3 linked regions of the Bremerella alba genome follow. The protein of the gene in region 2 interacts with the protein of the main gene of each other region in a pairwise test. Links are inferred from orthologs where the notes say so. Each region holds a gene or a part of one and is shown on either strand. Other genes may lie near its edges.

The links. Proteins that work in one complex are often made in the same cells at the same time.
Region 1: the proteins of HOV93_RS25055 (region 2) and secA interact in binary tests that used the Escherichia coli proteins (3 or more experiments, as listed by UniProt). The link is inferred for Bremerella alba from one-to-one orthologs.
Region 3: the proteins of HOV93_RS25055 (region 2) and acpP interact in binary tests that used the Escherichia coli proteins (3 or more experiments, as listed by UniProt). The link is inferred for Bremerella alba from one-to-one orthologs.

Annotation. Positions count from the first base shown.
Region 1 is NZ_JABRWO010000010.1:169,410-174,565, forward strand. Bases 483-4,729 are described here. They hold secA (preprotein translocase subunit SecA), read right to left. Parts: upstream 4,391-4,729; coding sequence 683-4,390; downstream 483-682. Other genes in these bases: HOV93_RS17920 (3-deoxy-D-manno-octulosonic acid transferase), read right to left, coding at 483-609. Also shown: more of HOV93_RS17920, read right to left, coding at 1-482; HOV93_RS17930 (MBL fold metallo-hydrolase), read left to right, coding at 4,925-5,156. UniProt on the Escherichia coli protein: Required for protein export, interacts with the SecYEG preprotein conducting channel.
Region 2 is NZ_JABRWO010000023.1:23,598-27,494, reverse strand. What follows is about bases 304-3,291. They hold HOV93_RS25055 (acyl-CoA thioesterase), read left to right. Parts: upstream 304-1,598; coding sequence 1,599-1,985; downstream 1,986-3,291. Other genes in these bases: HOV93_RS25045 (hypothetical protein), read left to right, coding at 2,811-3,291; HOV93_RS25050 (phosphopantothenoylcysteine decarboxylase domain-containing protein), read right to left, coding at 1,971-2,600; HOV93_RS25060 (acetolactate synthase), read right to left, coding at 963-1,454; HOV93_RS25065 (ABC transporter ATP-binding protein), read right to left, coding at 304-787. In the rest of the region: HOV93_RS25070 (ABC transporter permease subunit/CPBP intramembrane protease), read right to left, coding at 1-19; more of HOV93_RS25065, read right to left, coding at 38-303; more of HOV93_RS25045, read left to right, coding at 3,292-3,713; HOV93_RS25040 (right-handed parallel beta-helix repeat-containing protein), read left to right, coding at 3,811-3,897.
Region 3 is NZ_JABRWO010000008.1:154,089-157,803, reverse strand. The notes cover bases 428-3,233. They hold acpP (acyl carrier protein), read left to right. Parts: upstream 428-1,615; coding sequence 1,616-1,852; downstream 1,853-3,233. Other genes in these bases: fabF (beta-ketoacyl-ACP synthase II), read left to right, coding at 1,901-3,142; fabG (3-oxoacyl-[acyl-carrier-protein] reductase), read left to right, coding at 631-1,401; fabD (ACP S-malonyltransferase), read left to right, coding at 428-577. Also shown: more of fabD, read left to right, coding at 1-427; HOV93_RS14855 (hypothetical protein), read left to right, coding at 3,283-3,715. UniProt on the Escherichia coli protein: Carrier of the growing fatty acid chain in fatty acid biosynthesis.

The DNA of each region.
Region 1 (5,156 bases), on a different replicon or contig from region 2:
GATTTTGTCCGGGTCTGCTCCCAAGTCGTTGAACCTTGCGGCATACGTTTCGTCCTGGGCACCGATCCAGTCCAGCATCTTCAGGAGGGGGCGAACAAGAAAACCGATGCGTGAGTAACCACGATGGCTCTTCTCGCTCAAGCGACCATTCACGACGGCGATCTTGGCATCGTAATGATTGGCGAAACGAATTAGGTTCGGCCACAACTCCAGTTCCGCAAGCAGCACCGCATCGGGCTGGATGTTCTGGTAGGCGCGTTGGACGGCCCACGAGAAATCGAGCGGAGCGTAACTGACGGTGTGTTCGGCGTACTTGGTCTTCGCCAAGTCGTGGCCGGCCTTGGTGGTGGTGGTGATATGAAAGGTGACGTCGGGATAGGTCTGCTGTAGCTCTCTTATGAGGGGGGCAAGCAGGTTGACTTCCCCCACGCTAACCGCGTGCAGCCAAAGATGCTGAGATGCTCCCTCTGGCCGGCGAGGAACGCGTCCGAGGAACTTTTCGGCGAAGCCTTCGCGGTATTTTCCCTTGGTCGCCGCGGCCCACAATAGGTAGGGAGAAAGGGCCGTGATCAGCGCTAAGTAGACGAAATTGAGTAGCCAAGTGAACATGGGATCCGTCCCGGAGTTACTATGAGCGGCCAGCTTCCTCGCGCCGCGTAGGACGCGAGAAAAGCTTGTGGGTCTAGTTCGCTTGTTCCTGCTTCATGCAGCAGGACTTGTACTTCTTGCCACTGCCGCAAGGGCACGGATCGTTACGGCGGATCTTTTCGCCGACGTTACGAATTGGTGCGGTGACCTCGGTGTCTCCCTGCGAGTTGTTAATGGCTTCTTCCTGCTGGCGAGCCATTTCGGTCATGCTGGAAGCAGAGTCGTGGCGAGCTTCCGATTCCTTCCAGGTCGAGCTGACGAACTCTTCGTTCAGGTTCTCGATCTTGTAAACCAAGTCGGTCACGCGTTCGCCAACGCTGCGCCACATTTGCTCGAAGAGACGCATCCCTTCGCGTTTGAATTCGACTTTGGAGTCAACCTGAGCGTAGCCGACAAAGCTGACCGCGCTGCGGAGGTGGTCCATCGCCAGGAGGTGGTCTTTCCAGGCATTATCGATCAGTTCCAGCAAGACGCTGCGTTCCATGCGGGTCATTTCCGGGCGATAACGCTCGTAGACTTCACGGATCAGTCGAGATTCCAGTTGGGCTTTGTCGAACTGCTCTAACTCCGCCTCGGGAATTTCAGTTTCGATGTTCTGCTGGATCCAGGCATTGAGCGATCCCATCTGGCCGTTGCCGCCGCTGATAACCGAGAGGGTTTGGCTATCGGAGTTGTCCGCGTAAAGCTGTTCGACCTTTTCGTGGACGACTTTCATCTTTTCGAGGGCAATCTTCTTGTGCTTTTCGCTCAGCGGGACCAGCATTCGCTGGATATCTTCTCGCTGCTTGCTCTTAAATTCCTCTGTGTTCAGTGGTGTTTCAAAGCGGTTGGCGGCCCATTCCAAGAGGCCATCGCGGTTCAAGCGAGCGTGGCCACCGCTCTTGTCACTGAAGCGATACAGACCGGTAAGGACCGGGTACTCGGCTTCCTTCTGGTCGTAGACTTTGATCGCATTTTCATGGACCAGGTCGATCACCGTCTTCGCTGGTTTTTCTTGCAGCTTCTCGACATCGACATTGAAGCCGAACTTGTATTTGCACCAATGGTTCAGCGTGTTGAGGCCAAACTCTTTGTCGAGGAACTTTTCACCTTCGCTGAGGTCGACCTTCTCAATCGATTCGCGGGCCTTGGTGATCAGGAATTCGTCGACCTGATCGCGGCCGACTTTTCGCAGATCACGATCATTCAGATTCAACTTCCACATGCCGTTGGCGAAGCGGGCCATCGCGCCCCAGTTCCATTCGCTTTCGTCTTCGCTATCGGGCAGATTTTCGTCGATCGAAGCCATAATGTTCGATGCGGCGGCTCTCTCGGCCATGTCTTTGGCATACATTTCTGCCGAGGGGAAATCCAGACCGCGGAGATCGCGCGTGTTCAATTCGCACGATAGTTCGCTGCCGGCCCATTTGGCAAACGTTTCGATGCCAAAGTCTTTTTCCAGGAACATCCGCACGTGGTAGTCGATCTGCTCACTGACCATGTCCATGATCAGATCGCGGCTGTCGCCACCTTCTAGAATTTGCTGGCGGAAGCCGTAAACTCGTTTTCGCTGCTCGTCCATGACTTCGTCGTATTCGAGCAGATTCTTACGGGCCTCGAAGTTTTGTTCTTCTCGTTTCTTTTGGGCACCTTCGATGCGACGCATGATCATCTTGCTTTCGATCGCGTCGCCTGGCTGGGGCCTCATGGCCGCTGGCATCCGTTGGATGAAGTTACGAGCCCAGTCTCCGAAGTAGATTCGCATCAGGTCGTCTTCGAGCGATAGAAAGAATCGCGAGCTACCTGGGTCACCTTGTCGACCACAGCGACCACGCAGCTGAAGGTCGATACGGCGGGACTCGTGCCGCTCGGTACCGATCACGTGCAGGCCGCCCAGTTCCTTAACCTTCTTGCCCATCACCTTCATTTGCTCACGCTGCTGGATCTCTTCAACCAACTGCTCCCACTCTTCCTGTGGGACATCCAGCCGCGTTTGGTACTTGTGTTGAAGCTGAGCCCAGGCCATCGTCTCGGGGTTGCCCCCCATGATAATGTCGGTACCGCGACCGGCCATGTTGGTAGCGATGGTGACCGCACCGATGCGGCCTGCCTGGGCGACAATATCGGCTTCGCGCTTGTGCTGCTTGGCGTTCAATAGATCGTGCTTGATACCGCGTTTGTCGAGCAATCGCGATAGGCGTTCGCTCTTTTCGATGCTGACGGTACCAACCAGGACGGGGCGGCCTTTGTACTGTATGGCTTTGATCTTGGCGCGTTCGATCTTGGTGGGCTGTTTTTGCCCCTTGGGGTGGATTTCAATCGAATCCTCATGTTCTTTGAGGATTTCACCCCATAGTTCGTCCCCGTTCTTAAAGGTGACGACGTCCCACTTGATGGTCCGTTCGATCTCGTCGGCGACCGCTTCGTACTTCTCGTTTTCGGTCATGAAGATCACGTCGGTGTACATGATTCGCTGCATGGCCCGGTTGGTGGGAATGGCGATCACATCCAGCTCGTAGATCTTCCACAATTCGCCTGCCTCGGTCATGGCCGTACCGGTCATCCCAGACAGCTTGTCGAATAGCTTGAAGAAGTTTTGCAGCGTGACTGTCGCCAAGGTCTGGGTCTCTTCCTTGATCTTGACCCCTTCCTTCGCTTCGACAGCCTGGTGCATGCCGTCGCTCCACTGACGGCCTTCCATTTTACGGCCGGTGTGAACATCGATGATCACGATCTTGCCGTCTTCCACCACATAGTCGACGTCTAACTGGTACAGGTAATGGGCACGCAGAGAGTTGTCGATCAAGTGCGGCCATTCCATGTTGCCGGAAGTGTAGAAACTTTCGACACCGGCCAAGCGTTCCGCTTCCCGCACACCATCTTCAGTCAGGTTGGTCGTGCGGTCTTTTTCGTTGACGACGAAGTGCTGTTCTTTCTTCAGCGTTCGGGCGATTCGGTCCGCGTCGCCGTACTTGTCTTTACTTACATTGGCAGGGCCACTGATGATCAGCGGAGTCCGGGCTTCGTCGATCAGAATATTGTCGACTTCGTCAATGATCGCGTAGTTGAGACGGCCTTGCGACTGTTGATAATCCTTCGGGAAACGCTCGTCTCCGCGTGCGGCAGGGCGCATGTTGTCGCGAAGGTAATCAAAGCCAAATTCGTTGTTGGTTCCGTAGGTGATGTCGCAGCTATAGGCCTGTTGGCGTTCGCGGACAGACATGTCGTTTTGAATCGCATTGACGGTCAGGCCGAGTCCTCGATAGAGCGGAGCCATCCATTCCATGTCACGACGGGCGAGGTAATCGTTCACCGTAATGACGTAGACCCCTTTGCCTTCGATAGCATTCAGGTAAGCGGGCAGCGTAGCTACGAGGGTTTTACCTTCACCGGTGACCATTTCCGCGACGTTCCCGCGGTGCAAGACAATACCCCCGATCAGCTGGACGTCGTAATGCCGCATGCCGAGAAAGCGTTTGCCGGCTTCACGACCCACAGCAAACGCCTCGACTAAGATGTCGTCCAGCGTTTCGCCAGAGGCCAGTCGTTGCTTAAAGAGACGGGTTTGGTCGCGAAGTTCGTCGTCGGTGATCGCTTCGTACTTCGGTTCCAGCTCGTTGATTGCGTCAACGAGGCCCTGCATCTTTTTGATATAGCGGGCGTTAGACGAACCGAACATCGACGTGATCAGTCGTTCAAAGCCGCTTAAAAGACCGCCACAAAAGAGGCTGATCTTTTCCCAAATCTGTTCCAGTTTCTCCATCGCTGAATATCACCTGGGGTAGGGGCGTATCAAAAGCACTAGTTGCGGCGAAACAATACCTTATTTGTAGACACCGCCACAACTTAAGCGTGCGCGCAAACCCTTCCCATCTCGTAGATTATAGGGATTACTCAAGGGGGTCAACCGCGCTTGAGCATGCACCGATCGCCAGTTTTGCTATCAAGGTATTCGATATTAAGACCGTTTCCCTTGCCCAGCTAGCGTAGATTCTGTGAAGATTCTCACGATGTCGTCGCTAGTCGGCTGGCAAGTTAGGTCGGAGTGGGCCCTAAGTCAGCGCCCTTGCCACGCTTCAGCCTGTTAGAAGCATTTTCCTACTAAGAGGTTACGAGCGAATTGCTGGTGATCGGCTGAAGGGGTTGCATCGGCTGCCGCCATTTGCGATTCTCAGGCCAGGAACAGATACCCGAAAGAGCAAGAATGAGCCAGTCCCCCCCGTCTAAGCCAGTCAAGAAGAATATCGTCACGCGAGACATTCGCGGACGACTTCTCTTTCTGGGAACAGGTACCTCGATGGGGGTGCCGGTGGTGGGCTGCGGCTGCGATGTCTGCCAAAGCACCAATCCTAAGAATAAGCGAACGCGGTGCAGCGTTATCTTCGGCTTGCCGGAGGGAAATCTGCTGATCGACACGCCACCAGACTTACGGACACAGCTATTGGCCAACGGAATCGGCATCGTCCATGCCGTCGCGTTTACGCACAGTCATGCCGATCACTTGTTCGGGCTCGACGACGTTCGGCTGT
Region 2 (3,897 bases):
TGACGTTGTCCCAGTTCATTCCTTGCTCTCGCTGCCGTTAGTTGGCGATTCCATCCGGCTCGCCAATCAGATGAAAGAACAATTCTTCCAGATCAGGTTGGTCATACTGAACGCGTAGCTGATCGATGGTGCCTTCGGCGAGGATCTTTCCCCGGTTCATGATGGCAACCTTGTCGCACAGTTTCTCGACTTCCCGCATGATATGCGACGAAAAGATGATGCACTTGCCTTGGTCGCGAAGCTCCGAAATCAGCTGAACCAAAGCACGCGCCACGAAAACATCAAGCCCCAGTGTCGGTTCGTCGAAAATCAAAACCGGCGGATCATGCACAAGCGCCCGGGCAATCGAAACCTTTTGCTTCATGCCGGTCGACATCTTCGCGCCTAGCACATCACGAATCTCGCGCATACCCAGACGATGGAACAGCTCTTCCATCCGGTCGTGCAATTCGTGGTCCGGCATGCCGTATAGCTTGCCGAAGTATTCCACCATCTCCCAGGCCGTCATCCGGTCGTACACTGCCGTGTTGGCAGACATGAAGCCGATTTTATGTCGCACCAAAGCGGGCTCAGTCGTGACATCGTACCCGGCGATTTTTACCGTACCGGAGGTGGGCTCGAGAACCGTACTCAGAATGCGAAGCGCCGTCGTCTTACCGGCTCCGTTAGGGCCTAGCAGACCGAAAATCTCGCCAGGCATCGCAAAGAAGCTGACATGATCCACTGCCGTAAACTTACCGAGTTGGAAATCGTCGTACGACTTGACGAGATCACGAACGTGAATCATGCGGCTGCCAGTGCCCGATGGCGAGTGAGGGGTTCGGATAACTTCCGTGTGAACTTGCAGTCAAATTCTATCGGACAAAGCCGTATCGATGGCACCCCGTCAGAAGGTTCGCCATCGAGAAGAGCAGTTCTCGGACCTGATAGCACGATTTTAACGGTTTTTTCGCAGACCAAGTCTAATCATCGAACTTCAAATCATCCTCAGTCAGGACCTTGAAGTTGCGTGAAAGCAGCGTATCCATCGCAATATCGGCGTTATCGACCATCAATGCGACCGCAGCCCGATTATTCGGCGTGTAGAGCAGCGGATAGGCCTGCACGATATTCACTTCCGATTGCAGCAGCGCCGTGCAAACCCGAAGTAGGGGCTGCTTTTGGGCAGGCAATTCGACCCCGATCAGGTCAGACTCGATCAGCGCCAAACCAGCTCGCTCCAGGATCTCGCGTCCCCCTTCGGGGTCGCTGAGCAGGAAACGAACAAAACAGCATTCGGTCGCGTCGTTAATGGAAAGAGCAACAATCCGTACGTTGCTCCCTTCAAAGCGGCGCACAATCTCAAGCAATTGCCCGACGCGGTTTTCCAAAAAGACGGTGAACTGGCGAAGCGAGGGATAGTCGCGACCTCGCATGGTGCTGTAACTGGTACCGGAGCCGGCTCCCGTACTCATAGTGCCCCAATCATGCTAAAACGAAATTGGCAGTTAATAAACGCAACTATAAAATAGGCTTAGGGTTCGGTCAATCTTTGCCCCAACAAGTGGGGAGTATAAACCGGGCCTTTTCGCCTAGATCGTCCCAGAAAACCTTTCCCTATGCTATCTGAATACACCGCAGAAGTCCGCGTCCGTTACCAGGAAACGGACGCCCAAGGCCGCGTTCACCACGCCAATTACATCACCTATTTCGAGCTGGCACGGACCGAAATGTTGCGAGCCGGCGGATTTAATTACAAACGCATGGAAGCCGACGGCTTGTTGCTCGTGGTCCGCGACGTCGAGTGCCGCTATCACTTGCCTGCCGAGTTCGACGACTTGCTGCACGTCACGGTAAAAGCAGTGAAAGCGAAGGGAGCCCGGATCGAGCTGGCTTACGAGATTCGCTGCGAAGATAACCTCGTCGTCGAAGGCAAGACACTTCTGGCATGTATTACGCGGGAAGGAAAACCGACACGCATTCCCGATGTGCTACGCCTGGATTAGCCGCTCGCCCACGATTTGCATGATCTGCGAGGCGACATCCGGCTTGCTCCCCTGCAATGTGGCGACCACGCTGCCATCTTTGGCCAGAACCTCGACGTGGTTTTCTTCGCTGTTCATCGCCTCAGGCCCATTCAAGATCATCAGGTCGCAGCTCTTCTTTTCGAGCTTGGTAAGGGCCCGGAACCGGCGATCCTCGGTCTCTAAGGCAAATCCAACCACCCAGCGATCTTTCTTATCGGCCCCGAGCGTCGCCACAACGTCTGGCGTTTCAATCAGCTGCAAGACGAGCGGTTGTCCCGTTTTCGCGATCTTTTGTCCCTGCACGAACTCGGGCCGGTAGTCGCACGGAGCGGCCACGCCGATCAGTCCGTCGCAGTGTTCGAACTGCTGCTGGGCGACGGTCAACATTTCGTCGGTGGTATCTACCCAGTGGACCGTTGCCTGGCTGGGATAGGTAATCGAAACCGGGCCAGAAACAATGACCACCTCGTGCCCGGCAGCCACGGCGGCTTCGGCTAAGCTACATCCCATCCGGCCGCTAGAAGCGTTGGTCAGGTAACGAACAGGATCGATGTATTGTCGGGTCGGTCCCGAGGTCAAAAGAATGCGGGCCATGAAGCTATACGTAGGGGAAAAAGGGATCAGAATCCCACCCATCGTACTGAGAACTGCCAGCGATGCTACCAGGGCAAGCGGCTACCGCCGGGGAACTCACCTTGACCCAGCGAACGGCGCTTCGTAATGTTTCCCCGCTCGGGATCCTACCAGGTGGCTGCGCGTCATCAGGTAGGGCATGCGCGACCCCACTGGCCGAGGACTTTTCGCATGGTAAAAACGCTGGCTCTCAGCCTGATCGTAGCGATCGTGGCCCTGCCGCTGCTTGCCAGACGCGTCCAGGCCGAGGGGTTACTTTCGTCGGCAGCCAGCGAAAGCCGGACCGACGATCCCGATCCGCCCCGTAACGAAGAACCTAAACGCCGAGCCCGCCATCATCACGACGACTGCGATGATGACGTCGAATCGGCCGCAGGTGAACTCCTGGGGATCCTGCTGTTTTATGGGACGATCGCCACCGTCGATGCGATGGTTCCCGACAAGCGAACGGTCCGCGGCGTGAACGAGTCGGGGCAGGAAATCACGTACACGATTTATGGCCCGCCGGGGTATTTTTCGGATTACCCCTATCAGCACGAGTTCGGATACATGCTGATGGGAGACGAGTGGGTCAGCATTGGTAAGACGACATCGATTCGTGGATCGGTTGAGTATGGCACGGACTTCAGCGACCTATCGCGAGTCGGTACCAAACTGCTTGTCGAGGGAACCAGTCGCTGGGGCATCGACATCCAGTGGGACGAGTACTTCGAGAACATCCCCTCCGGCGGAACAGATCAACTGACACTCGGCGATTTGAACTTTACGTTCAGAGCGCCGCAAGGATATCACAGCCAGTTTCGTTTCGGGCTGGGAACGAACTTACTGGAAGATCGAAATGGTTCCGAGTTCGGAATCAATTTCACAACAGGCTACGACGTTTATCTCGGCAAGCCATGGATATGGTCGACCGAGATGGACCTTGGCAAAGTGGGATCGGCGGATCTGTTTCGGATTCGCTCGACCCTAGGCGCACAATGGAAACGGGCCGAAGTGTTCGCGGGGTATCAGTACACCAACTTAGAGGGGATTGAGTTGGATGGATTTGTCTCGGGGATGCGTTTTTGGTTTTAAGTGCGGTTTCCCTGTGGAAATCACACGACAAGCACGGCATGATGGGGCGTGTAAATCTACACCGGTTTTGACGATTACATCGATTGAGTGGACATCCATGCGTTTTTTCGCATTCGCCCTAGCTTTGATTCTTCTGAACTCGACCGCACGCGGTGCGGAAATTTACGTGGACAATGTTCGCGGC
Region 3 (3,715 bases), on a different replicon or contig from region 2:
AGACGCCCTGAAGGTCGTCCAGATACGCGGAGAAGCGATGCAAGCTGCCTCCGACGCCACCCCCAGCGGCATGGTCAGCATTCTAGGTCTCGAGCAAGACGCCATCGAGAAAATCTGCGACGAGGCCCGCGGGGACGGAATTCTACAGATCGCCAATCTGCTTTGCCCCGGCAATATAGTCGTTTCTGGCACCAACGATGCCTGCGAACGAGCCGCCGAAGTGGCCGAGAAGAGCGGGGCGATGAAGGTTATTCCTTTGCCAGTGGCCGGTGCATTCCACACGGAAATCATGCGACCAGCGGTCGACAAGCTGACCGCCGCGCTGACAAATGTCACACTCAAAAGCCCAAAACTCCCGGTTATTTCCAACGTCGACGCTCAGCCGCACGACAACGTGGAAGAAATTCGCTCGCTTCTACAACAACAGGTCTGCTCCCAAGTTCGCTGGGAACAGTCGATGCGACACCTACTCGATCAAGGCTTCGACGAGTTTTACGAAATCGGTGCTGGCAAAGTGCTTCGCGGCCTGATGAAGCGGATCAATCGCAAAATTGCATTCACCAGCGTAGAAGCCTGAGCCTCTTAGCGACCACTAACTCTTTTGAATCAAACAGATTAGGCAATTCCCCCATGAGCGACGCTGATCGAAACGCACTTCCCGTTGACCTAACTGGCAAGATCGCCATCGTGACTGGCGCCTCGCAAGGGATTGGTCAGCAAATCGCCATTGGCCTGGGCAAACGCGGCGCTAAGGTCGCCTGTGTTGCCCGCAGTGCCGACAAGCTGGCCGAGACGGTCACAGCGATCAAGGAAGCCGGCGGCGAGGCCGAAGCGTTCCCGTGCGACGTGACGTCGCGAGAGAGCGTCGAGCAGATGATCGACAAGGTCGCCGAAGACTGGGAAAAGATTGATATTCTGGTAAATAACGCCGGCGTTACCCGCGACAACTTGCTTCCTCGCATGACCGACGAAGAATGGGATACCGTCATCAACACAAACCTGCGAGGCATGTTCCTATTTAGCCGAGCTGCGTCGAAGTTCATGATGCGAGCACGTTTCGGTCGCATTATCAACATCAGTAGCGTCTCCGGCATCATGGGTAACCCTGGCCAGACGAACTACTCGGCATCAAAAGCGGGTATGATTGGCTTTACTCGCAGCTTGAGCCGCGAATTGGCTGGTCGCAAGGTCACCATCAACGCCATCTGCCCAGGCTTTATCGAATCGGACATGACCAAAGCGTTAGGCCCTGCGGTCGAAGACGAAGTCAAAAAACGCATACCAGCCAAGCGGATGGGCAAGCCAGAAGAGATCGCCGATGCGGTTCTTTTCCTGGCCAGCGATCACGCAGCCTACGTTACCGGTCAGGTTCTGACGGTCGACGGCGGCATGACTGGCTAGCATGAATTGGAAACGCCTTAGTGACATTGACTTAGACCCTCGATTTTTTCTAAGAGCGTGTTTCCTGAAAATTAAGATGGATAAGGTGGTCTCCACCTTGACCCGTTTTACTTGGGTCATCTATCTTGTTGAGCTTGAAACTTCATAAAAAACCAACTTAAGTCACCATAGAAGACCGAGCTTTCGGTCTCTTGCCCAAAACGGAGGACACGTCGTGTCGGTAGAAGAGCGTGTAATAGAGATTGTTGCTAGCCAACTAGGTGTTGATAAAGAAAAAGTTTCCCGCGACAGTTCATTCGTGAACGATCTGGGAGCCGACTCGCTGGACATGGTCGAGTTGGTCATGGAACTGGAAGAAGAATTTGATATCGACATTCCAGAAGATTCCGCCGATAAGATCGAGACCGTCGGTCAAGCGATCGATTATCTGGAAGAAGCCAAGAACTCCTAGTCGGCCGAATTCTTCCTTCCTGCTTGTACTCCTAGCGTTCATAAAATCATGAAGCGTCGCGTTGTCGTTACCGGAATGGGGATTGTCTCCTCCCTTAGCTGCCAACTAGATCAGTTTTGGTCCAAGTTGATTGCAGGGGAGAGCGGCGTCCACGAAATTAAGATCCTGGATCATTCCCGATTCAAGGTAAAGTTTGCCGCCGACGTGCATGACTGGGCACCGGACGAGTACATCGACTCGAAGGAACAAAAACGTCTAGACCGTTTCTCTCAGTTTGGAATGGTCGCGGGAATCGACGCCGTCAATCAATCAGGCCTCGATTTCTCACAAGAGGATTCTTACCGCTGCGGCGTGATCCTCGGTTCTGGCGTGGGCGGCATTGCCACCATTGAAGAGCAAACCGAGAAGCTCCTGACCAAGGGCGCCGATCGCGTCTCGCCGATGACCATTCCGCGCCTGATGCTTAACGCTGCCGGCGGGAACATCTCGATCCGCTATGGAATGCGAGGCCCCAACTACACCGTCGCAACAGCATGTGCCAGTGCCACCAATGCCCTGGGCGATGCCCTCAAAGCGATTCAATACGATGAAGCGGACGTCATGATTTCTGGTGGTACCGAAGCTGGTATCACGCCTATGGGGATCAGCGCCTTCTCCAACATGAAGGCCCTTTCCTTCCGCAACGACGATCCCCAAAAGGCGAGCCGCCCGTTCGATCTCGATCGTGACGGTTTCGTCATGGCCGAAGGTGCCGGCGTTCTCGTCTTGGAAGAACTCGAGCACGCCAAGGCCCGCGGCGCGAACATCCTGGGCGAAATCGTTGGCTTTGGGTGCAGCGGCGACGGAGGCCATATCACCTCGCCTGACCCAGAAGGTCGCGGGGCGGCCCGAGCAATGCAAAACGCACTGAACGACGCCCAACTGTCGCCTGAGAAAATTGATTACATAAATGCTCACGGCACCAGCACGCCTCCAGGCGACAAAGCCGAGACGACTGCCATCAAGACCGTCTACGGCGACCATGCCTACAAACTGGCCGTCTCCAGCACCAAGAGTTCGCTGGGGCATTCGCTAGGTGCCAGTGGCGGCATCGAGGCGATTACTTGCTTGAAGGTCATCCAGGAAGGTATTATCCCGCCGACCATCAACCTGGAAAAGCCAGACCCGGCCTGCGATCTCGACTACACGCCTAACGAAGCTAAAAACCGCAAGGTTAGCTACGCGATGAGCAATAGCTTTGGCTTCGGCGGCCACAATGCCTGCGTCATTGTGAAAGAATACGCCGAGTAGTCTTCACTGCCTGTACCACAAACTCAGCCGATGGAAATCCTTGCGTTTTTCCTCTGCTTGGGGAATGATCGGTAATAGGAAACCTTGCTTCTGGCCAATCGCAGGGTTTGTTTCTTTCCATTACCGAGAAATTCGCGAGTATGATTCGCATTACCTGTCCTTGCTGCGGTGTCGGTATCAATGCCGAAGAGCGTCTGATCGGCCAGACGCTCCGCTGCCCGAAATGCTTGAGCACAACCCAAGTCGTTCGCCCCAAGAGCGACGACGACGATCTCGCTCCGGTGATTGAGCCCAACTATGAAACCAGGGCCTACGACGAAGATAAACCGCAGCCGACCGACTGCCCCAAGTGCGGCAAGGTAATTCCCGCTCAGCAATATCTGTGCAAGGGATGCGGCTGGCACGTCAAGCTGGAAGCCTACTTCGAGGACCTGACCGAAGAAGCCCTCGCGAAAGATGACGAGCCTAAAACCAAAATGGAAAAGTGGCTCGAAGAGCAACTTCACGACCTAGTCACCCCTAGAGACTTCTTAATCGCATCGGGACTGTGTGCGGTCTTTGTGGGTTTCATTT